4 regions of the Pseudomonas sp. LB3P93 genome follow, and region 1 is predicted to be linked to each of the others. Evidence: predicted binding sites of a transcription regulator. Region 1 holds the regulator's gene; each other region holds the start of a gene.

Evidence for each region. The regulator FliA, encoded in region 1, starts transcription of late flagellar genes. The targets are predictions, from matches to a motif close to CTAAAGTTTNNNNNNNNNNNGCCGNTAA.
Region 2: a site for FliA is predicted at 3,346-3,373, ahead of motA (flagellar motor stator protein MotA). Genes of this name have one in related genera too.
Region 3: a site for FliA is predicted at 3,372-3,399, ahead of ACYZT8_RS23550 (flagellar protein MotY). Genes of this name have one in related genera too.
Region 4: a site for FliA is predicted at 3,737-3,764, ahead of ACYZT8_RS14075 (methyl-accepting chemotaxis protein). Genes of this name have one in related genera too.

Annotation. Positions count from the first base shown of each region.
Region 1 is NZ_CM142713.1:1,817,030-1,822,624, reverse strand. Features, by position in the region: gene ACYZT8_RS08060 (chemotaxis protein CheA) at 1-369, opposite strand, end outside; gene ACYZT8_RS08055 (protein phosphatase CheZ) at 423-1,211, opposite strand; gene ACYZT8_RS08050 (chemotaxis response regulator CheY) at 1,234-1,605, opposite strand; gene fliA (RNA polymerase sigma factor FliA) at 1,773-2,513, opposite strand; gene fleN (flagellar synthesis regulator FleN) at 2,510-3,340, opposite strand; gene flhF (flagellar biosynthesis protein FlhF) at 3,457-4,791, opposite strand; gene flhA (flagellar biosynthesis protein FlhA) at 4,803-5,595, opposite strand, start outside.
Region 2 is NZ_CM142713.1:514,704-520,298, forward strand. Features, by position in the region: gene asd (archaetidylserine decarboxylase) at 1-859, opposite strand, end outside; gene ACYZT8_RS02250 (rhodanese-like domain-containing protein) at 878-1,693, opposite strand; gene ACYZT8_RS02255 (HDOD domain-containing protein) at 1,737-3,275, opposite strand; gene motA (flagellar motor stator protein MotA) at 3,442-4,293, shown strand; gene motB (flagellar motor protein MotB) at 4,297-5,325, shown strand.
Region 3 is NZ_CM142713.1:5,170,861-5,176,455, forward strand. Features, by position in the region: gene ACYZT8_RS23540 (hypothetical protein) at 308-877, shown strand; gene ACYZT8_RS23545 (argininosuccinate synthase) at 1,053-2,270, opposite strand; gene ACYZT8_RS23550 (flagellar protein MotY) at 2,400-3,308, opposite strand; gene pyrC (dihydroorotase) at 3,466-4,512, shown strand; gene rnt (ribonuclease T) at 4,509-5,186, shown strand; gene ACYZT8_RS23565 (peroxiredoxin) at 5,263-5,595, opposite strand, start outside.
Region 4 is NZ_CM142713.1:3,089,448-3,095,042, forward strand. Features, by position in the region: gene pnuC (nicotinamide riboside transporter PnuC) at 1-299, opposite strand, end outside; gene ACYZT8_RS14070 (IS110 family RNA-guided transposase) at 776-1,834, opposite strand; gene ACYZT8_RS14075 (methyl-accepting chemotaxis protein) at 1,975-3,609, opposite strand; gene ACYZT8_RS14080 (undecaprenyl-diphosphate phosphatase) at 3,899-4,729, shown strand; gene ACYZT8_RS14085 (DUF1294 domain-containing protein) at 4,726-5,157, shown strand; gene ACYZT8_RS14090 (MmcQ/YjbR family DNA-binding protein) at 5,154-5,513, opposite strand; gene ACYZT8_RS14095 (LysR substrate-binding domain-containing protein) at 5,510-5,595, opposite strand, start outside.

The DNA.
Region 1 (5,595 bases):
CAGTGCCGCGAGCAATTCAGGCGTTGCAGCCGTAATCGGGCCGCGTTCGCGCACTTCGGTGAACATGCTGTTCACCGCGTCCAGCGCTTCGAGAACTACGTCCATAAGTTCCGAGTCGACGCGACGTTCACCCTTGCGCAGGATGTCGAACACGTTCTCGGCGATGTGACAGCACTCCACCAGCTCATTGAGCTGGAGGAAGCCGGCGCCCCCTTTTACAGTGTGAAAACCGCGAAAAATTGCATTGAGCAAATCCGCATCATCCGGTCGGCTTTCAAGCTCGACCAGCTGTTCGGACAGTTGCTCTAGAATCTCGCCGGCCTCAACCAGGAAATCCTGAAGGATCTCTTCATCGGCGCCGAAGCTCATTAAGGGGGTGCTCCTGAGGTCTAAAAACCTAAAAAACCTAAAATGCTAAAACTCTAAAATCCTAGGCTGGATAACAAATCGTCCACATCGTCCTGACCGGACACAACGTCTTCTCTTTTATCGGCATGAATCTGCGGACCTTCACCCTGAGAGAGATGTTTTTGCGGATCTTTTTCAGCGAGCATCGCATCACGGTCATGTTCGATACCCGCAAAGCGGTCTACCTGACTGGCCATGAGCACGAGCTTGAGCAGGTTGCTTTCAACTTCGGTGACCAATTGGGTCACGCGCTTGATCACCTGACCGGTGAGGTCCTGGTAATCCTGGGCCAGCAGAATGTCGTTGAGGTTGCTCGACACCGTGCGATTGTCTTCGCTGCTGCGTGTCAGGAAACCGTCGACGCGCCGAGCCAGTTCGCGGAACTCTTCAGCCCCGACTTCGCGACGCATGAACCGCCCCCAATCCGTGCTCAACGCCTGGGCTTCTTCGCTCAGGCTGTTGACCAGCGGTGTGGAATTCTCCACCAGGTCCATGGTGCGGTTGGCAGCGGCCTCGGTCAGCTTGACCACATACCCCAGGCGCTCGGTGGCGTCCGTGATCTGGGACACTTCCTCGGCTTGCGGCATGTTCGGGTCAATCTGGAAATTGACGATCGCGCTATGCAGCTCGCGAGTGAGCTTGCCCACTTCCTGATACAGGCCGCGGTCACGGGTCTGATTGAGCTCATGGATCAGTTGCACAGCGTCGCCGAACCTGCCTTTTTCAAGGCTTTCGACCAGTTCGACCGCGTGTTTTTTCAGGGTCGATTCAAAATCGCCCAGTGAAGATTCTTTATGCTCCATAGCTCCCCCGTGGCGCAGTGGATCAACCGATGCGTTCGAAAATCTTCTCGATTTTTTCTTTCAACGCCTGGGCCGTGAAGGGTTTGACCACATAGCCGTTTACACCGGCCTGGGCCGCTTCGATGATCTGCTCGCGCTTGGCTTCAGCAGTCACCATCAGCACTGGCAAGTGCTTGAGCTTTTCATCGGCGCGCACGTGACGCAGCAGATCGATACCGGTCATGCCAGGCATGTTCCAGTCCGTTACCAGAAAGTCGATGCTCCCGCTGTTGAGAACCGGAATGGCAGTAGTGCCATCGTCGGCCTCGACCGTGTTGGTGAACCCAAGGTCACGCAACAGGTTTTTTATGATCCGCCGCATCGTTGAGAAGTCATCAACGATGAGGATTTTCATGTTCTTGTCCAATTCGACCTCCAAGCAGTCTTAAACGCGCCCAGCACCTGGACGCGCCATTTCAATCAATCCGGCAATGCACTCGATGACTGTCTGGAGCACAACAGATCGCGACCGGTGCAGTTCAACACCACACCGGCCTCGTTCGCAGTGTCCCCACACTGCCTTCAGCGCGCTCGCCACTCCCCCAAACGCCCCCGCAAACGGGCCGCGCACTGGCTGTGTAACTGGCTGACCCGAGATTCGCTGACCCCCAGGACCTCACCGATTTCCTTGAGGTTCAGCTCTTCGTCGTAGTACAGCGCCAACACCAGTCGCTCACGCTCCGGCAAATTGGCAATCGCGTCCGCCAGCGCTGCCTGGAAGCGTTCATCTTCCAGATCGCGTGACGGCTCAAGATGAGCACTCGCGCCATCCTCGTGCAGCCCTTCGTGTTCGCCGTCCTGCAACAGATCGTCGAAACTGAATAACCGGCTGCCCAGGGTGTCGTTCAAAATCCCGTAATAATCGTCGAGACTCAATTGGAGTTCGGCCGCAACCTCATGATCTTTAGCGTCACGACCGGTTTTAGCTTCAATCGAGCGAATTGCGTCGCTGACCATGCGGGTATTGCGGTGAACCGAACGTGGCGCCCAGTCCCCCTTGCGTACTTCATCGAGCATCGCGCCGCGGATTCGAATGCCCGCGTACGTCTCGAAACTCGCGCCTTTGCTGGCGTCGTATTTGGTCGATACTTCTAGCAGGCCGATCATCCCGGCCTGGATCAGGTCTTCAACCTGGACACTGGCCGGCAGACGCGCCAGCAAGTGGTAAGCAATGCGTTTGACCAGTGGCGCGTAACGCTCGATCAGCTCGTACTGCGCGTCACGTGCCGACTTCTTGTAGAGGTTGTAGCCACTGGCTGTCATAGGACGGGTCCTGCGGTCTGTTGCACGAGGCGCTCGACGAAAAACTCCAGGTGCCCACGCGGGTTGGCAGGCAGCGGCCAGGTGTCGACCTTCTGCGCGATCGCCTTGAACGCCAGGGCGCACTTGGAACGCGGGAACGCTTCATAGACTGCACGTTGCTTCTGCACGGCCTTGCGCACGCTTTCGTCGTAAGGCACCGCACCGACGTATTGTAAGGCGACGTCGAGGAAGCGGTCCGTGACCTTGGTCAACTTGGCGAACAGGTTGCGACCTTCCTGCGGGCTCTGGGCCATGTTGGCCAGGACGCGGAAGCGGTTCATGCCGTAATCGCGGTTCAGCAGTTTGATCAGCGCGTAGGCATCCGTGATCGAGGTCGGCTCGTCGCACACCACCAGCAAGACTTCTTGCGCTGCGCGAACGAAACTGACTACCGAGTCACCAATACCCGCAGCGGTGTCGATCACCAATACGTCGAGGTTGTCGCCGATATCGCTGAAGGCCTGGATCAGGCCGGCGTGTTGGGCCGGGCTCAGATGAACCATGCTCTGTGTGCCGGACGCGGCCGGGACGATGCGAATGCCGCCGGGGCCCTGCAACAGAACGTCGCGCAGCTCACAGCGGCCTTCGATCACGTCGGCCAGGGTACGTTTGGGTGTCAGCCCCAACAGGACGTCGACGTTCGCCAGCCCCAGATCGGCGTCCAGCAGCATGACGCGCCGGCCGAGCTCAGCTAGAGCCAGGGACAAGTTCACTGACACGTTAGTCTTCCCGACGCCACCTTTGCCGCCGGTCACCGCGATCACCTGTACGGGATGCATGCTGCCCATGTTATTTCTTTACCTTGTCTTGCATAGACGGAGGCCACATTACTGGCTGCGCGTTCATCAACTGAACAATGCATGGCAGACCATCGATGTAGGTACAAAAACTGTTCATTAGTACCTCAGCCAACCTGCTTGGTCGGGCTGTGGTAAATATCAGCGAACATGTCAGCCATGGCTTCTTCGCTGGGTTCTTCTTGCATTTGCACGCTTACGGCGCGACTGACCAACTGATGACGACGCGGCAGATGCAAATCATCCGGAATCCGCGGGCCATCGGTCAGGTAGGCCACCGGCAATTCATGACTGATCGCCAGGCTTAACACCTCGCCCAGACTTGCCGTTTCATCCAGTTTAGTCAGGATGCAGCCAGCGAGCCCGCAGCGCTTGTAACTGTGATAAGCGGCAGTTAGAACCTGTTTCTGGCTGGTGGTTGCCAACACCAGATAATTTTTTGACTTGATGCCACGTCCGGCCAGGCTTTCGAGCTGCATGCGCAGTGCCGGATCGCTGGCCTGAAGGCCCGCGGTATCGATCAGCACCACGCGTTTGCGCAGCAAGGGATCCAGCGCCTGCACCAGCGATTGCCCCGGATCCACGTGAGTTACCGACACGTTTAGGATCCGGCCCAGGGTCTTGAGTTGTTCCTGAGCACCGATACGGTAGCTGTCCATGCTCACTAGCGCGATATTTTGCGCGCCATATTTAAGCACGTAGCGGGCCGCAAGCTTGGCCAAGGTGGTGGTCTTGCCCATGCCGGCAGGGCCGACCATGGCAATTACCCCGCCCTCCTCCAGTGGCTCGACTTCCGGTGTGGCAATCATCCGCGCCAGGTGCGCCAGCAACATGCGCCAGGCCTGACGGGGTTCATCAATGTCAGTAATCATCGCCAGCAAGTCGCGGGACAACGGGCCGGACAGGCCGATGCGTTGCAGGCGACGCCAGAGGTTGGCCTGGGCCGGACGGCTGCCTTGCAGCTGATTCCAGGCCAGCGAGCCGAGTTGCACTTCCATCAGTTCGCGCAGGCTGTTGAGTTCGAAACGCATCGAGTCAAATGCACGCGGGTCCACGCCGCCAGCGGCTGGCGCCGGGGCTGGAGCGGAGCGACGAGGTTCGGCATACGTCGGCTCGATCAGCGGCTCGGCGGCGGTCAACGGCAGGCCGGCGAACAGCTGGCGATTGGTGGTCTTGTCGCCTTCGGTTTCGCCTTCGCCACGCAAGCTCAATTCGGCCTGGGCGGTGACGATCCGCGATTGGGTCTTGCGCAGCTCATCCTCGAGTTCCATGTTCGGAACACGCGGGGCCAGCGCCGACAGTTTGTAATCCAGCGCAGCCGTCAGCTCGACACCACCAGCGATCCGGCGGTTGCCAATAATGGCGGCATCAGCGCCCAGCTCATCACGAACCAGTTTCATGGCCTGACGCATATCGGCGGCGAAAAAACGCTTAACTTGCATAAACCACTACCTCAGCCGTTGGGCCCTACTGTCGCAACGATGGTCACTTGCTTGTTGTCAGGAATTTCCTGGTAAGCCAACACATGCAAACCCGGGACTGCCAGTCGGCCGAATCGCGAAAGCATCGCGCGAACCGGACCGGCCACCAACAGAATCACCGGTTGACCTTGCATTTCCTGACGCTGCGCCGCATCGATCAACGAGCGCTGCAGTTTCTCAGCCATGCTTGGCTCCAGCAGAACGCCCTCTTCCGAGCCTTGTCCTGCCTTCTGAAGACTATTGAGCAATATCTGTTCCAACCTTGGCTCCAGAGTGATAACTGGTAGCTCGGAGTCAGTCCCTACAATGCTTTGGACGATTGCGCGGGATACGCCGACGCGTACCGCGGCCACCAGAGCGGCAGTATCTTGACTCTTGGCAGCATTGTTGGCGATGGCTTCGGCGATGCTGCGAATGTCCCGCACTGGCACCTGTTCGGCCAACAAAGCCTGCAACACCTTGAGCAGTTGCGACAGCGACACCACACCCGGTACCAGCTCTTCAGCCAGTTTCGGTGAGCTTTTGGCCAGCAATTGCATGAGTTGCTGGACTTCTTCGTGACCGATCAGTTCGCTGGAGTGCTTGTACAGAATCTGGTTCAAGTGAGTGGCCACAACCGTACTGGCATCGACCACGGTGTAACCGAGCGATTGCGCCTGGGCCCGCTGGCTGATTTCGATCCAGACCGCCTCCAGGCCAAAAGCCGGATCTTTGGCGGTTATGCCATTGAGCGTACCGTAGACCTGCCCCGGGTTGATCGCCAGT
Region 2 (5,595 bases), 1.3 Mb from region 1:
AGACTTTCGGCAAGCCCATGCCCTGGCCCATCTGTACTGGCGAACCAGCCGCCAGTTCTTCAGCCCATTTCACCTGGTCCGGCCCGAACAGCACGACAGCAGTCGAACCCAGCTTGAAGCGACCCAGTTCCGCACCTTTTTCCAGATGGATCGGCGCGCGGGCAGCTTCGTCGTAACGGAAGGTTTTCAGCTCGCGTTTCGGCGGCGTCACCAGCCCGGCCCACACGGTTTCAATCGAGGCCACGATCATCGCGCCCACCAGCACCACGGCCATCGGCCCGCGCTCGGTGTCGAAAATGCACGCCACACGCTCGTTGCGGGCAAACAGCTCCGGCACGTTTTCGGCGGTGGTCTGGTTGACCGAGAAAATCCGGCCCGGGATGTAAACCATCTCGCGCAGGGTGCCAGCCAGTGGCATGTGCACGCGGTGGTAGTCTTTCGGCGACAGGTAAATCGTCGCGAAATCGCCGCCCATGAACGGCGCAGCATTCGCGGCATCACCACCGAGCAATTCCAGCACGCTGAAGCTGTGGCCCTTGGCCTGGAACACGCGACCGTGTTCGATCGGGCCGAGTTGGCTGACCGCGCCGTCGGCCGGGCTGAGAATCGCGCCCGGGGTTTCATCGAGCGGGCGAGCACCGTCTTTCAACGCACGGGTGAAGAACGCGTTGAAGTGCTCGTAAGCGGTCAAGTCTTCGACCAGCGCCTGGGACATGTCCACCTGGTAACGCTTGGCGAACCAGGCGGTAAAGGCGTTCTTGAACCAGCGCACGCGGCATTCGGCAATGCAGCCGGCCAGTCGCGAGAGCAAGTGGTGAGGCAGCAGGTATTGGCTGAGGATAAACAAACGCTTATTCATTAACTGTCCTTAAAAACCTTAAATCTCTACGGGCGTATCGGGGTGGTTGCCCCATTCGCCCCAGGAGCCGGCGTAGCCTTTGACCCGCGGATAACCGAGGGACTTGGCCACTAGATAGGTGAAGCCAGAGCGATGGTGAGTCTGGCAGTGGGTAATGACTTCTTTGTCTTTGGTGATGCCGAGTTGTTCCAGGATCTGCGGCATGTCCGTGCGGATGCGCAGGTTGCGCGACTTATCCATGCCGGCCGTCCATTCGAAATTCACCGCGCCGGGAATGTGCCCGGCCTTGGCTGCCAGGACTTTCTCGCCGGAGTACTCCAGCGGGCCACGCGCGTCCCAGACCGCCAGGTCAGCGGCGCCGAGACGGCTTTGCAGGTATTCGCGAGTGGCGGTCGGTTCGTCGTGCAGGGTCAACGCAACCGGGCCGCCAACGTGGGGCGGGATCTGGATCGACATGGGCATGCCTTCTGCCAGCCACGCCGTCAGACCACCGTCTATATAGTGGTAATTGCGGTGGCCGATGACATCGAGCAGCCAGATAAAGCGCCCCGCCCAACCGCCACCTTCGTCGTCATACACCACGTAGACCGCATCGGGGTTGTGTCCCAACTCACCGAACAACGCTTCGAGTGCCGCTTGCGGCGGCATCAGCCCCGGCGCAGGCGCCTGACCGAGTTGCGTACGTTTGGGGTCGACAAAGCGTGCGCCGGGAATATGCCCTTCGGCATAGCGGGCGCTGCTGGTCAGGTCCACCAGAATCAGTTCGCGGGACTCGAGGCGAGGGAGCAAGTCGCTCGGCTCGATGACCAGCGCCAAGCCAGAGAAGTCAGACATGTGAGGTCTCCAGAGCACAAAGGGGAGGATTGTAGCGCAGCATTCATTGACCGCGCTGGCTAAAGCTATGGAGTGCCTTTTCAATGCACTGAGCCGTTTTACCGAAAGCTTGGACAGTGATTTCCGAAAACGGCCCGCCGCCCTGATCCGCAACAACAACCATGATTACCCGGCCATTATTGACCAGTGAGCGCAGCAGCAAGTGTTCGCCGCGAAACTGCGCGCGCAGGTTGGCAGGTAACAGGGCCGAGAACTGGGCGTTGTTGGCGGGTGTCAGTCGCACTTGGGCCTGTTGCGAGAGTAGCCGTTGCAGCACGGTGCTCTGACTGACGGCCAGGTTCAGCCCAGTCGCGTCCTTCTCCAGCCCGGCCGTTTGATGCGCACGCAAATTGGCGTGGGTGCGGTCGGCCATCAAAATCATCACCCGACGCATGCCGCACGCGACCAGCGCGTCCCGGGCAGAGGTGGTCAAGTGCATCGCGTTGGTGAAGCGGCTCGGCTCGACCAGCAGTTCAGCGCATTGTTTACGCCACGCCGTCAGGTCTTCGGTGGTCGGCGCCGGTGCCGGCAGCAAACCGGCGTGAATGCGGTTCACGCCCGATGGCCAGATCAGCGATACAGCGGGGTGCCATATGTCCGGCATGGCGTGCTGATGCGCGCTGTTGACGGCTTGTTGATGCAGTTGCTGCTGCACTTCGCTCATCGGCATTTGCAGGTAAAGGCTGGTCAGGTATTGCCAACGCTCGCTGTGCGGACTGTCCCAGGCCTGTTGCGCCGACAGTGCCAGGCCATTGGCCAATAGCACGGTATTGGCTGGCTGATTGAGCCAGCGGCGCAGGGTCGGATCGTCATCGAGACGGTTTTGCTGGCGCAAGGGATGCTCGCTGTCGCGGGCAATGCGCAGGACTTTGACCAGTTCTCGCTGCTCGTTGAGCAGCAGTCGATAACCTTGCTGGACCCAGATCGGCAAGCGCCAGATGTCCACCAGTGCCTGGCAGATGTCCAGCAAGCGAACGCCGAACAATTGCTTTTCGACGTTGCGCGCTGACTCGCCTTTATGAATCACCCGCAGTTCCCACTCTTCGAGCAACTGCGGATGAGTCAACGCCATCGGCCACAGCGGCGAGAGAAACAGCAGGCTGCCCCAGTGGATGTCCTGCCAGAGCCGCGCCAGGCGACCGGCGAAAAAACCGTTGGCCTGTTGGGTCGCATGCTGGCTGATCATCTGCAACTGACGCAAAGCCACCGGTATCTGTGATTGGGGTTCGGCAGGCAACCGGGCAAGCAACTCTTCGGTGCGCTTCAACCCGAGGCGATTGATCGCCACTTCAAGATTTTCCGCCGGCTCGGTCATGCTGCCGTGGGTGTGGCGATTGGCTTCGCGAATCACGCTCAAGGCCAGGGCCGGGCTGTCCTGCAACAGTTCGGCAATGTCACGAAGTGAACTGCGGTTATCGGCGAGGGCCCTGCAGACACGGTCGTGACTGTCTTGCGGAACCGGCAGGCGCACGCCATCGAGAAGCTTGACCCAGCCTTCAAGCGTGGTCGGTTTTGGGGTTGGGATGTTCGTTTCGTTAGCCATGGTTGGACGTGATCATCGTCTGCATTACCTATGCCCGGAGAGGGCTAAATTAGCTTTTCGCTTGAACTGGCTATAGTCTGGCGCAGTTTTGCCGATAAGTAGAAGAAGAGATTTTTTAACTTCCGAATATGACCTTGAACCCGACTCAGTAAGTGCTCTCCTACCTATGGCTAAATTAATCGGCATCATCGTCGTATTCGCGAGCGTGCTCGGCGGATACGTGCTCTCCCACGGCAAGATTGCCGCCCTGATCCAGCCTTTCGAGGTGTTGATTATCGGGGGCGCGGCCCTCGGTGCATTCCTGCAGGCCAACCCTGGTCATATGTTCAAACACGTTCTCAAGAAATCCTTGGGAATGTTCAGCTCGCGCTTCAACCACACGTTCTATCTGGAAGTGCTGGGGCTGATTTACGAGATCCTCAACAAGAGCCGCCGCGAAGGCATGATGGCAATCGAAGGCGACATCGAAGATGCTGCCGCGAGCCCGATTTTTGCCAAGTACCCGGCCGTTCTGAAAGATGACCGCATGACGGCGTACATCTGCGATTACCTGCGCATCATGTCCTCCGGTAACATGGCTCCCCATGAGCTCGAAGGCCTGTTCGACATGGAGCTGACCAGCCTCAAGGAAGACCTGGATCACCCGTCGCACGCGGTGAACGGCATCGCCGACGCCATGCCCGGTTTCGGTATCGTCGCGGCCGTGTTGGGGATCGTGGTGACCATGGCCTCCCTGGGTGAAAGCGATCAGAAAATGATCGGCGTCCACGTGGGTGCGGCACTGGTGGGTACCTTCTTCGGTATTCTCGCCGCCTACGGTTTCTTCGGCCCGCTGGCCCATGCCCTGGCCCACGAAGCCAAGGAAGAACTGAACGTCTACGAAGCCATCAAGGCCTCGCTGGTTGCTTCGGCTTCCGGCATGCCACCATCGCTGGCGGTGGAGTTCGGCCGCAAGGTTCTGTACCCGGCGCACCGTCCTAGCTTCGCTGAGCTGGAACAAGCGGTTCGCGGTCGCTAAGTCATGGAAAATAACCAGCCGATAATCATCAAGCGCGTAAAAAAATACGCGGGCGGGCATCACGGGGGCTCCTGGAAAATCGCCTTCGCTGACTTCGCGACGGCGATGATGGCGTTCTTCCTGGTGCTGTGGCTGCTGTCCACCGCAACGCCGGAACAGAAGATCGCCATCGCCGGTTACTTCAAGGACCCGGTCGGCTTCACCGAAAGCGGCACGCCGTACATCATCGATCTGGGCGGTTCCCCAACCCTGGCGCCGGAGAACACCCTCAACCCCGAAGTGAAGTCTCAGCCGCAACCCGACCGAGTCACCGTCGACACCGAACAGGTCGAAGGCATGGCCGAGCAGGTCGAGAAGGAACGCCTGGAACTGTTGCTGCAAGAGTTGCAGAACAAGGTCGATGAGAACCCGCAGCTGCAAAAATTCAAAGACCAGATCCTGTTCGAGATCACTCAGGACGGCTTGCGCATCCAGATCATGGACGCGGAAAACCGGCCGATGTTCGACTCAGGTTCAGCGCGCCTGAAACCGTACTTCGAAGACATCCTGCTGGCCATGGCCGACACCATCAAAGCGGTGCCGAACAAGATCAGCATCAGCGGCCACACCGATGCCAAGCCGTACTCGGGCACCGGTGATTTCGGCAACTGGGAACTCTCGGCCAACCGTGCCAACGCCGCCCGCCGTGCGCTGGTCGCCGGCAGTTATCCGGATCAGCAAGTGGCGCGGGTGGTCGGTTATGCCTCCTCGGCGCTGTTCGACCGCGAGAACCCGTTCAACCCGGTCAACCGCCGGATCGACATTGTGGTGTTGACCAAGAAGGCCCAGCGCGCCATCGAAGGTTCGCAAGGTGCTGAACCGGCACCTGCGCCAGCCCAAGGGCAGGGTGGTCCGGGCGAAGTGCCGACCACGCCAGTCGATCCGAACGCATTGCCGGCGGATAAACAACCGCTGCCGGCCCATGAGCTGCGCGAGCGACTGAATATCTTCGAAGACCCGGCACCGAAACCGGCGGAACCGCCGAAGCAGTGACCCTGCTGCCGATCATTTTCGTGGCGTCACGAAAATGATCGAGATCAGCAAAACAGCACAAAAAAGCCGACAGAGATGTCGGCTTTTTTGTGCCTGTCATATCTGAGGTCTGGGTATGCCAGTCATTTGTTGAGAGGCCAACCTTAGGTAGAGAAAATTCCTTCCTGGTTTAAAGACGGGTCTTACATCTATCCGTTTTTTTCGTTGTTAACGTGCCCGCCAGTTTCGCGTGCACAGACCATGGACGGTTTGGACATCGCGCTTTTACAT
Region 3 (5,595 bases), 3.3 Mb from region 1:
GCAACCGATTTTGTCAAATCAAGATTCACGCTAGATAGTTAAAACCTCAGTTTCCACTCAGTCCTGCACAACAAACTCAATATCAAGCAACACTTCAAAAACAGAAACCAACACACTTATTAAAACAAGCACAACAACAGTACCCAGCTCGCAAACAATACAGCTATTATGGCACCCATTAAAAAACCAACTAACAGGAAAACCAAAAAAACAGTATAAGCCCTTCCCCGCCACACCTTAACTTACCAATAACCGAAGCCTCTCCATAAATCTATCGAGAAAAGACAATCTTTCATGAGCAAAAAACATGATCAAATTCAAAACCAGAATTACCAACCCCATGACAATCATTGCTATATTTGCAACCTTATCTGAGACATCGGCCGCTATTTCTCTTCCCTTTCTTGGCAATGAGGAACGAGAGATCTATATCTGGTTCCTGATCAGCTTCCCCTTTTATTTGCTTTTTCTATTCTTCGCCACACTCAACTTCAACTATCGATCACTTTACGCACCCTCTGATTTTGAGAAAGGAAAGCATTTCATAAAGGCCATGACCGATGCCGATCACTCGCAAAGCAACACACCCGAGCATTTAGTGGAGCATCACATACGCTCAACGGTGTCGCTAAAGGATCTGCATATCATCGACGCACGGTGGATGAGTAACAAAGTGGATTTCAACACCTTGATGGAGAAGGTCCAGCAACCACAGGAAAACCCTGCACGCGTGATCGTGTTTCTCACGTGTACCGATTCAGAGGCATTGCTGATGGATGGCGCGCACAAGCATTCGAAACAAACCAGGAAACGCAACAGCACTACGTTCTGGATTGCTTACAATCTGAGCTCACATGGCATGACGACTATGGCTTGAAAACCGATTGCAGAAGATCGCTCTCGAAGGACGATCAGAGAGCAAAGGCAGACGAAATCAAAACAACAAGAAAGTTGAAACATAATGCCCGGCAGGAATACTCCCTTCTTCAGATATGTGGCCTTGTCATCGACAAGGCCACATTTCCATTACCGTCGTTACAGCTTCAAAGGTCTCAGAAAAGCTTCCGGCCTTTGTTTGCAGCAATGCGCATACGCAAGGCGTTGAGCTTGATAAAGCCCGCCGCGTCGGCCTGGTTGTAGGCGCCGCCGTCTTCTTCGAAGGTCGCGATGTTGGCATCGAACAACGATTCGTCGGACTTGCGACCGGTGACGATCACATTGCCCTTGTACAGCTTCAGGCGCACAACGCCATTCACGTGTGCCTGGGAAGCATCGATCATCTGTTGCAGCATCAGACGCTCAGGGCTCCACCAGTAACCGGTGTAGATCAGGCTGGCGTATTTAGGCATCAGCTCGTCTTTGAGGTGAGCCACTTCGCGGTCCAGGGTGATCGATTCGATCGCACGGTGAGCGCGCAGCATGATCGTGCCGCCAGGGGTTTCGTAGCAGCCACGGGACTTCATGCCCACGTAACGGTTCTCGACGATGTCGAGACGGCCGATACCGTGTTCGCCACCGATACGGTTCAGGGTCGCCAGCACGGTGGCCGGGGTCATTTCGACGCCGTCCAGTGCAACGATGTCGCCGTTGCGGTAGGTCAGTTCCAGGTATTGCGCCTTGTCTGGAGCCTTCTCCGGGGAGACGGTCCATTTCCACATGTCTTCTTCGTGCTCGGTCCAGGTGTCTTCCAGCACGCCGCCTTCATAGGAGATGTGGAGCAGGTTGGCATCCATCGAGTACGGGGATTTTTTCTTGCCGTGGCGCTCGATCGGGATGTTGTGCTTTTCAGCGTAATCCATCAGCTTTTCACGGGAGAGCAGGTCCCATTCGCGCCACGGAGCGATCACTTTCACCCCTGGCTTCAAGGCGTAGGCGCCCAGTTCGAAACGAACCTGGTCGTTACCCTTGCCGGTGGCGCCGTGGGAAATGGCGTCAGCGCCGGTTTCGTTGGCGATTTCGATCAGGCGTTTGGCGATCAACGGACGAGCGATGGAAGTACCCAGCAGGTACTCGCCTTCGTAAACGGTGTTGGCGCGGAACATCGGGAAAACGAAATCGCGCACGAACTCTTCGCGCAGATCGTCGATGTAGATCTCTTTCACGCCCATGGCCTGTGCCTTGGCGCGTGCAGGTTCGACCTCTTCACCCTGACCCAGGTCAGCGGTAAAGGTCACCACTTCACAGTTATAAGTATCCTGCAGCCACTTGAGGATCACCGAAGTGTCCAGGCCGCCGGAATACGCCAGAACGACCTTGTTTACGTCCGCCATGCCATCACTCCACGGGGTTCTACGGAAAGCCGTGAAGTCTACCGGTCATACGGAATAATTTACAGAGGCGCGACAGCTTATGACGACGAAGCGACAGATTCTGTCGAGCGAGCGACGATTTCGTCGGGTTCAGGAAGTCGCCGGGGCGCTTCCCGGTGTCGTGGTTTGCGGCGCAACTTTCTCGGTCGGTGCTACCCGCTCCAGGCGCACTGCAACCCGGCGATTCTTCGCGCGATTGCTGGCATTGGTGTTTGGCGCCACAGGGTATCGCTCACCGTGGAAACGCATGGTGATCTGCGATTCCTGAATGCCATTGGCCTTGAAATAGTCCATCACCGCCAGCGCCCGGCGGCGTGACAGCTCGCGATTGGTCAGGCGATTGCCGCTGTTGTCGGAGTGCCCGTCGAGCTCGATGTGATTGACCGTCGGATCAGCCTTCATGAACTCCAGCATCACCTGCAACTGAGACTTGGCTTGCGGATCGAGATCGACGCCTTCACCCGGGAAGCCAATCTCGGACTGTTTGACCTGCTCGAAATTCTTCGGCAGCAGTTTCGCCACGCACACCTGATAGTCGTTGAAGGCCTTGCTGAACTTGACCGGCAACAGGCGCACTTCAGACACCCGGCCATCGCCTGAGGAATGCCGAATGACCGGACTGCGGCCGTCCATCAACCCGCTGATCAGGCGCCCGGCCTGCACTTGCGAACTGTTGAACAACACGTTGCCGCTGCCGATTCTCACCGAACCCAGGTTGATATCGCCACGTCCCGGCTGCCACGGCGCGGCGGCCGCCAGCAAGGTCGCGGAACCACCGCCGATCATCGCGTTGTAGGCTTTCAGACGAAACGTCGCCTGCTCGCCGGCACGGCGCACGAATTCACCCGAACCAAAATCGGTAATCGGTTGAGTCAGGCGGCATTCGAACTTGTCACCTTCGACCGTCCACTCGATGCTCTCCAGACGGGTCTGGAAAGTGAGCGCCATCGCAGGGAGGCTGGCAAACACACTGAGCAAGGCTAAATAACGCTGGCGCACGGGAGGCTCCACTGGCTTCTACAACAAAAAGACCGACACACATATTTACGGCATACCTGTTGGATATCGGAAGGTTCCTGCAAAACTTGATAGCGAGTGCCTGAGAGAGTCTTTTCCGGTAGCATTCCCCTCAGTTTGACCCGCCTGGAATCCCCTCATGTCCGACCGCCTGACCCTGCTGCGTCCCGACGACTGGCATATTCATCTTCGCGATGGTGCTGTGTTGACCAATACCGTTGCGGATGTCGCGCGCACCTTTGGTCGCGCCATCATCATGCCCAACCTCGTACCTCCGGTGCGTAACGCCGCTGAAGCCGACGGCTATCGCCAGCGGATTCTCGCTGCACGCCCGGCCGGCAGTCGTTTCGAACCGTTGATGGTGCTGTACCTGACCGACCGTACCCAGCCCGAAGAAATTCGCGAGGCCAAGGCCAGCGGTTTCGTTTACGCCGCCAAGCTGTACCCGGCCGGCGCGACCACCAACTCGGACTCTGGTGTCACCAGCATCGACAAGATTTTCCCTGCACTTGAGGCCATGGCCGAAGTCGGGATGCCTTTGTTGATTCACGGTGAAGTCACCCGTGGCGATGTCGATGTGTTCGACCGCGAAAAAATCTTCATCGATGAGCACATGCGTCGTGTGGTCGAGCGTTTCCCGACGCTCAAAGTGGTGTTCGAACACATCACCACCGCGGACGCCGTGCAGTTCGTCAACGAGGCTTCGGCCAACGTTGGCGCGACCATCACTGCGCATCACCTGCTGTACAACCGCAACCACATGCTGGTGGGCGGGATTCGGCCGCACTTCTATTGCCTGCCGATCCTCAAGCGCAATACCCACCAGGAAGCCCTGCTCGATGCCGCCACCAGCGGCAGCGACAAGTTCTTCCTCGGCACCGACTCGGCGCCCCACGCCCAGCACGCCAAAGAAGCGGCCTGCGGCTGCGCCGGCTGCTACACCGCTTATGCGGCGATCGAGATGTATGCCGAAGCGTTCGAACAACGCAACGCGCTGGACAAGCTCGAAGCCTTCGCCAGCCTCAACGGCCCGCGTTTCTACGGCCTGCCGGTGAACACCGATCACATCACCCTGGTCCGCGATGAGTGGACCGCCCCAACCAGCCTGCCATTTGGCGAGCTGACCGTAATCCCGCTGCGCGCCGGTGAAAAACTGCGCTGGCGCCTGCTGGAGGAACACGCGTGAGTGAAGACCATTTCGACGACGAACAGGACGGTCAAGGCGGCGGAGGTGGTTCGCGCCACCCGATGGCTGCTCGCTTCCGTGGGTACCTGCCAGTTGTTGTCGACGTTGAAACCGGTGGTTTCAACTCTGCCACTGACGCCTTGCTGGAAATCGCCGCGACCACCATCGCCATGGATGAAAAAGGGTTTGTGTTCCCCGATCACACCTATTTCTTCCGCGTCGAGCCTTTTGAAGGCGCGAACATTGAAGCGGCCGCGCTGGAATTCACCGGGATCAAACTCGATCATCCGCTGCGTATGGCTGTGAGCGAAGAAGCGGCCCTGACCGATATCTTCCGCGGCATCCGTAAGGCCCTGAAAGCCAACGGCTGCAAACGGGCGATTCTGGTCGGGCACAACAGCAGCTTCGATCTGGGTTTCCTCAACGCAGCTGTCGCGCGTCTGGACATGAAACGTAACCCGTTTCATCCGTTCTCCAGCTTCGATACCGCGACCCTCGCCGGTTTGGCCTACGGTCAAACCGTACTGGCCAAGGCTTGCCAGGCGGCGGACATCGACTTTGATGGTCGCGAGGCTCATTCGGCACGCTACGACACCGAGAAGACGGCCGAGCTGTTCTGCGGCATTGTCAATCGCTGGAAACAAATGGGTGGCTGGGAAGACTTCAACGACTGATCACGGTCGCTGGATTTATCCCGCCCATAAAAAAACCGGCCTCAGCGGCCGGTTTTTTTATGCCTGACGCTTGGGCTTACAGCGCCGCAGCGTGCTCGGTCAGGTAAGCCGAGACGCCTTCTGGCGAAGCGTTCATGCCTTTGTCGCCTTTTTTCCAGTTGGCAGGGCAAACTTCGCCGTGCTCTTCGTGGAATTGCAGCGCGTCGACCAGACGGATCAGCTCTTCCATGTTACGGCCCAGCGGCAGGTCGTTGATGATCTGTGAACGGACAACGCCTTTGTCGTCGATCAGGAACGCGCCACGGAAAGCCACGCCGCCTTCGGACTCAACGTCGTAGGCCTTGGCGATTTCGTGCTTCATGTCGGCAGCCATGGTGTAACGAACCTGGCCGATACCGCCATTGTTCAC
Region 4 (5,595 bases), 1.3 Mb from region 1:
AACAGACTGCCAATGGCGCCGGCCAGAAGGCCCAATGCTATCGATTTTCCATCGAGCCGGCTGACCTGCCGACCGGTATTCGCCTCACCCGCGCGGGTCCATTGCCACCAGCCGTAGAGTTGCAGTGCGGCGTAGACCACTTGCAGGAGCATGTCCGAATACAGCTTCACTTCAAAAAAGATCCAGCTGTAAAGCAGCACCATGACCAGGCCGATCGGCCAGCACCAGGGGTTCTGTTTGACCGTCAACCAGACGGCAATCACGCCGAGGGTGGCGGCAAACAGTTCAAGCCCGGACATGGAGGTTCCTTGGGGGAGACAGAAGAGGGGGCGGATTGTACCGACAGACGCCGCCAAGTAGAACCGACTCGCGCGGCCCGTAGCAGCTGCCGAGCAGCGCGAGGCTGCGTTCGACGACGAAGTCGTCGTGAAATCAGCCCCCGCGGCGCATCAGGAAAGCCGCGTTTGCAGGGTTTACGACGACTGCGTCGCCGAACGCAGCCTCGCGGGCTCGGCAGCTGCTATGTATGGACTCGCCCCCACTGTCTACCCGCTTTTGAAAAACCGCCGCCCCGTTGCATCTATGTATTAGGCCTATTCGAGGAAGCCGTCTTCGGCTTCTGGCCAAAATTGGAAGAGCTCGTGGTATGCCGATTACAGTCAGGCCTCGAAGGCCAGTAGCAGCTAAGGCATCAATCCACGCCGGTCTTACCTGGGGTCAATGTTTTTCAGCAAAGGGTCGGACAGTTGGTACCTCGGTGGCAGAACTCTGTCGCTCAGTGGCTCATCGTCGCTTGCTGGCCATCACCCGCCTGGCGACGATAAGTCTGGTCATTCTGTAGAAGCACCCAGACGATTCGCAGGTTGCGGTTGGCTAGCCTGATCGCAGCCTCCTTACGACCCAGCCGGCTCATCCAGCGCAACAAGCGGCGGTCATCGGGTTGCTGGGAATCAGGTCGTAGTTGTTGCAGTACCGCATGGGCTCCCTGGATCATCAGGCTGCGTAAATAAACATCGCCTCGCTTGGTCATGTCCCCCAGCCGGACCGTCTGCCCGCTGCTGTGCTGGTCAGGCACCATGCCAAAGTACGCGGCAAACTTGCGGGCATTGGGAAATCGCTCAGGCTTGGTTTCCTTGGCCACCAGTGCCGTGGCAGTGACTGGGCCGATGCCGCGCACAGTCATCAGTCGCTTCGCCGTCATGTCGGCGTTGGCGGCCACTTCCAGGCGCCCCGTCAGCACGCTGATGCGTTCGCCCAAATGGTGCCACTCGGCCAACAGTTCGTCGATCAGTTCACGCAGCAGGCCCGGCACCGGCTGGGTGGCATCTTCCAGTACCCGCGGAATTTTCTGGCTGATCGCAACATCGCCCTGCGCCAAGGCCACGCCATGCTCGAGCAGCAGGCCGCGCATCTGATTGCTCACCGCCGTGCGTCGACGCACATAGCCTTGGCGGGCGCGATGCAACGCCTGCATTGCCAGCGCCGCAACGCTTTTGACCGGCACTGCGTAGATCTTTTCATCGCGACCAGCGCGCAGAATCGCCAGCGCATCGTTGCGATCATTTTTAGGCCCGCTACGATGTGTGGCCACCAAACGGGCTGGAAGAATCCGCGCCAGATTGCCTTGGTCTTGCAGCTGCCGGGCCCAGGCTTGAGCACCCGGACCGGTCTCCATCAGAACCACGACATGAGGCGGCAACTGGCGTAGAAACTCATAAAACGCCTCGCGCGACTTGATCCGTTGCTCGTAGTGCACTTGGCCGAGGACGTCTTCACCGGCGACCTGAAAGACCTGCTTGGCCAGATCGACCGCCACGGTTGTGCAGGCCGACAAATCGGAAGAAGACAGGGATTGATCAATCGAAGTATGCTTTTTCATGGACTCGCCCTCGCTGTCGTTGGCTGTTTAGACTGCCATCGTGGCGCATTGACGCCTCGGCTTGGGCGAGTCCATCCAATTACAAGAGGGTGTTTTTACACGCGGAACTGTGAGAGAAGGCCGTTCAACTGCTCGCTCAATTCCTTTAGACGGACACTGGCCACGCTCGACTGCTCGGCCGCCAGCGCGGTGCTGTGGGACAACCCGGCCGCCTGGGTGACGTTCTGATTGATGTCTTCCACCACATGGGCTTGCTGCAGGGTCGCACTGGCGATCGACGCGTTCAGCCCGTTGAGGTTGCGCAACGCCTGGCCGATTGCATTCAGGCTGGCACCGGCCAGACCGGCCTGTTCGATGGTCAGTTGCGAAGCCCGGCTGCTGTCGCCGATCACTTTGACCGCCGCTTCGGAGTGCGTTTGCAGGCGTTCGATCATTGACTGGATCTCCGCCGTGGACTTCTGGGTGCGCTGGGCCAGCAGGCGCACTTCATCGGCCACCACCGCGAACCCTCGGCCTTGCTCACCGGCCCGAGCCGCTTCGATGGCCGCGTTGAGGGCCAGCAGGTTGGTTTGCTCGGCGATCGAGCGGATAACCTCCAGCACGCTGCCAATCTGATTGCTTTCAGCCGCCAGGGTGCGAATCACTTCAACGGCTTGATCGATGGTGCCGGACAGTTTGTCGATCTGTTGCAAGCTGCCGTCAATGTTGACCTGCCCCTGCTGCGCCTGGGACTCGGCATCGCGCATTTCGCTGGCCGCGTGCTCGGCGTTCTTGGCCACATCCTGCACACCGTAAGTCACTTCGTTGATCGCGGTCGCCACGAGCTCCATTTGCTGGGACTGTTGCTGACTGCGTTGCTGAGCCTGGGCGGCGTCGTTACCCAGTTCACTGGAAGACTGGCCCAGAGCACTGGCGGACACTTGCAGCTCGCTGATGACCAGGCGCAGTTTGGCGGTGAAGGCATTGAAGTGCCGGGCCAACTGAGTGACTTCATCCTGGCCATGGGTGTCGAGGCTGCGGGTCAAGTCGCTTTCACCGCTGGCGATATTGGCCATGGCGTTCACGGTGGCCTGGAGCGGACGCACAATGCTGCGAGCGATCATGATCACCAGCAACGCCATGATCAGCGCAATCACCAGACCGACGAAAGAAGCTTTCCATACTTGACCATAGAACTCGGCCTGCATGTCATCGATGTACACGCCCGAGCCAATCACCCAACCCCAAGGCTCGAACAATTTGACGTAGGAGGTTTTCTCGACCGGGGCGCTGGCACCCGGTTTAGGCCAGCGGTAGTTGACCGTGCCGGCACCCTTGGCCTTGGCAACGGCCACCATTTCGTTGAACAACGCAAAACCGTCCGGGTCGCGGATTGCCGAGAGGTTCTGGCCATCGAGTTTAGGGTTGGCCGGGTGCATCACCATCACCGGCGTCAGATCGTTGATCCAGAAGTAGTCGTTCTGGTCATAACGCAGCCCGCGAACGGTGGTCAGCGCTTGTTTCTGCGCGGCATCGCGGGTGAGCGTGCCGGCGGTTTCCAGGCCGTGGTAGTAATCCAGAATGCCGCTGGCGGTCTGCACCACGTGCTGGGTTTTCTGGGCCTTTGCCTGGTAAAGGTCGTCATGGATCTGCTTGAGCATCAACACGCCCAACGTCAGTAACATCACCACCGACACGATCAAGATGAGCCACAAGCGTCGGCTGATCGACACACTGCGCAAGCTGTTCATAACGCTGTCACTCCGATTTCTTTTTCTTGTAATAAACGATTGCCAGCATCCAACCACGCTTTGCCGGTCGGGCATATGCGACCCAAGTCTCATTACGCGGCAGCGTTATCGAGGCTTGTCTGATAGGATTTCGGCCCCGCGCGGAAAAACCTGAATCCAAGTCGATCTTTCACGGAATTTTTACGGTTCCGTCTGGATCCTTTGTGCGCGGGACTTCAGCTACGCTTGGCGCGATGAACGCTTAAAAAACTAACGGGGCATGCCTTGGCGCATCGCCTTTGGGGGATTGATGGAACTTTGGACCGCCTTGCAGGCATTGATTCTTGGGGTTGTAGAGGGGCTGACGGAGTTTTTGCCGATTTCCAGTACCGGTCACCAAATTATTGTGGCGGACTTGCTCAACTTCGGTGGCGAACGGGCCATCGCTTTCAACATCATTATTCAGCTTGGGGCAATCCTGGCCGTGGTGTGGGAGTTTCGCCGCAAGATCTTCGATGTGGTCACTGGCTTGCGGACTCAGCCGAGCGCCCGACGCTTTACCGCGAACCTGCTGATCGCCTTCATGCCGGCCGTGGTGCTGGGGGTGATTTTTTCTGATTTGATTCACCACTACCTGTTCAACCCGATCACAGTGGCCACGGCATTGGTTGTGGGCGGCATCATCATGCTGTGGGCTGAACGGCGTCAGCACGAAGTGCACGCACACACCGTCGACGAAATAACCTGGAAAGACGCCCTGAAAGTCGGCTTTGCCCAATGCCTTGCCATGATTCCCGGGACTTCGCGTTCCGGCTCGACCATCATTGGCGGTTTGCTGTTCGGGTTGTCGCGCAAGACTGCCACGGAGTTCTCGTTCTTCCTGGCGATGCCAACCATGGTCGCGGCAGCGGTGTACTCAGGCTACAAGTACCGCGACCTGTTCGTGCCGGCTGATTTTCCGGTGTTCGCGATCGGCTTCGTCACCGCGTTCATCTTCGCGATGATTGCCGTCAGGGCCCTGCTGGTGTTCATCGGCAGTCACAGCTACGCGGCATTCGCCTGGTATCGCATCGCGTTCGGCCTGGTGATCCTGGCCACCTGGCAGTTTGGCTGGGTCGACTGGACCGCAGTCCAACCATGAGTGACGCCAGCGCGCGCAATAACCCTGGACGCCGGTCCGGGGGAGAGCGGGTCCAGCATCCACGGTTGAAATTGCTGGTATTGGCGATCCTGTGCGCGCTGCCGCTGACGGGTTCGGTGTCGCTGTGGCTGCGCGGGGTTTCGCTGATTCCGCTGGCGGCCTACGGCATCGTCAGCGTGCTGGCGTTCTTTCTGTACTGGAGCGACAAGCGCAAGGCTCGAGCCGACAGCTGGCGGACTCCGGAGAACGTGCTGCACGCGGTCGAACTGGCGGGCGGCTGGCCGGGGGCCTTGCTGGCCCAGCAAGTGTTTCGGCACAAGACCCGCAAGCTCTCGTTCCAGCTTGTGTTCTGGCTCATTGTGCTGATGCACCAGGTGTTCTGGATCGACCAGCTGTTTCTTGGCGCGCATCTGTTTGCATTGTTCTAAAGCAGCAGGCTGACCTGAGTACGCTTGGGCAGCTTGCTCACCACCAGTTGGTGGGAACGTTGCAACAACCCTTGCAGCTCTTCACTCCCCAGCGGGTAGGGCGTTTGCATGATGATCCATTGGGCCCGCGCCAGATACGGCGCCGGGTGAATGCCCGGGCGGTCGCAATGCCCGAGGAACAGATCCTTGTCGACCTTGAAGGCCAGGGAATCGCCGCGCAGGTTCTGCAAGGCGAACATCTTGTTCCCGGCAATCGAAAACACCCGTACGCCTCCCCATTTATAGTCTTCCCGCGCGCCGGGCAGCGCGAGACAGAATTGCGCGACGTCCTCTTCGCTCATGCGTCCAGCCTTCATATCAATCGGTCCCCACAGGCATTGAATGATTCGATCAAATGGTCGATCCAGGCACGTACGGCCGGCATCACCCCGCGCCGAT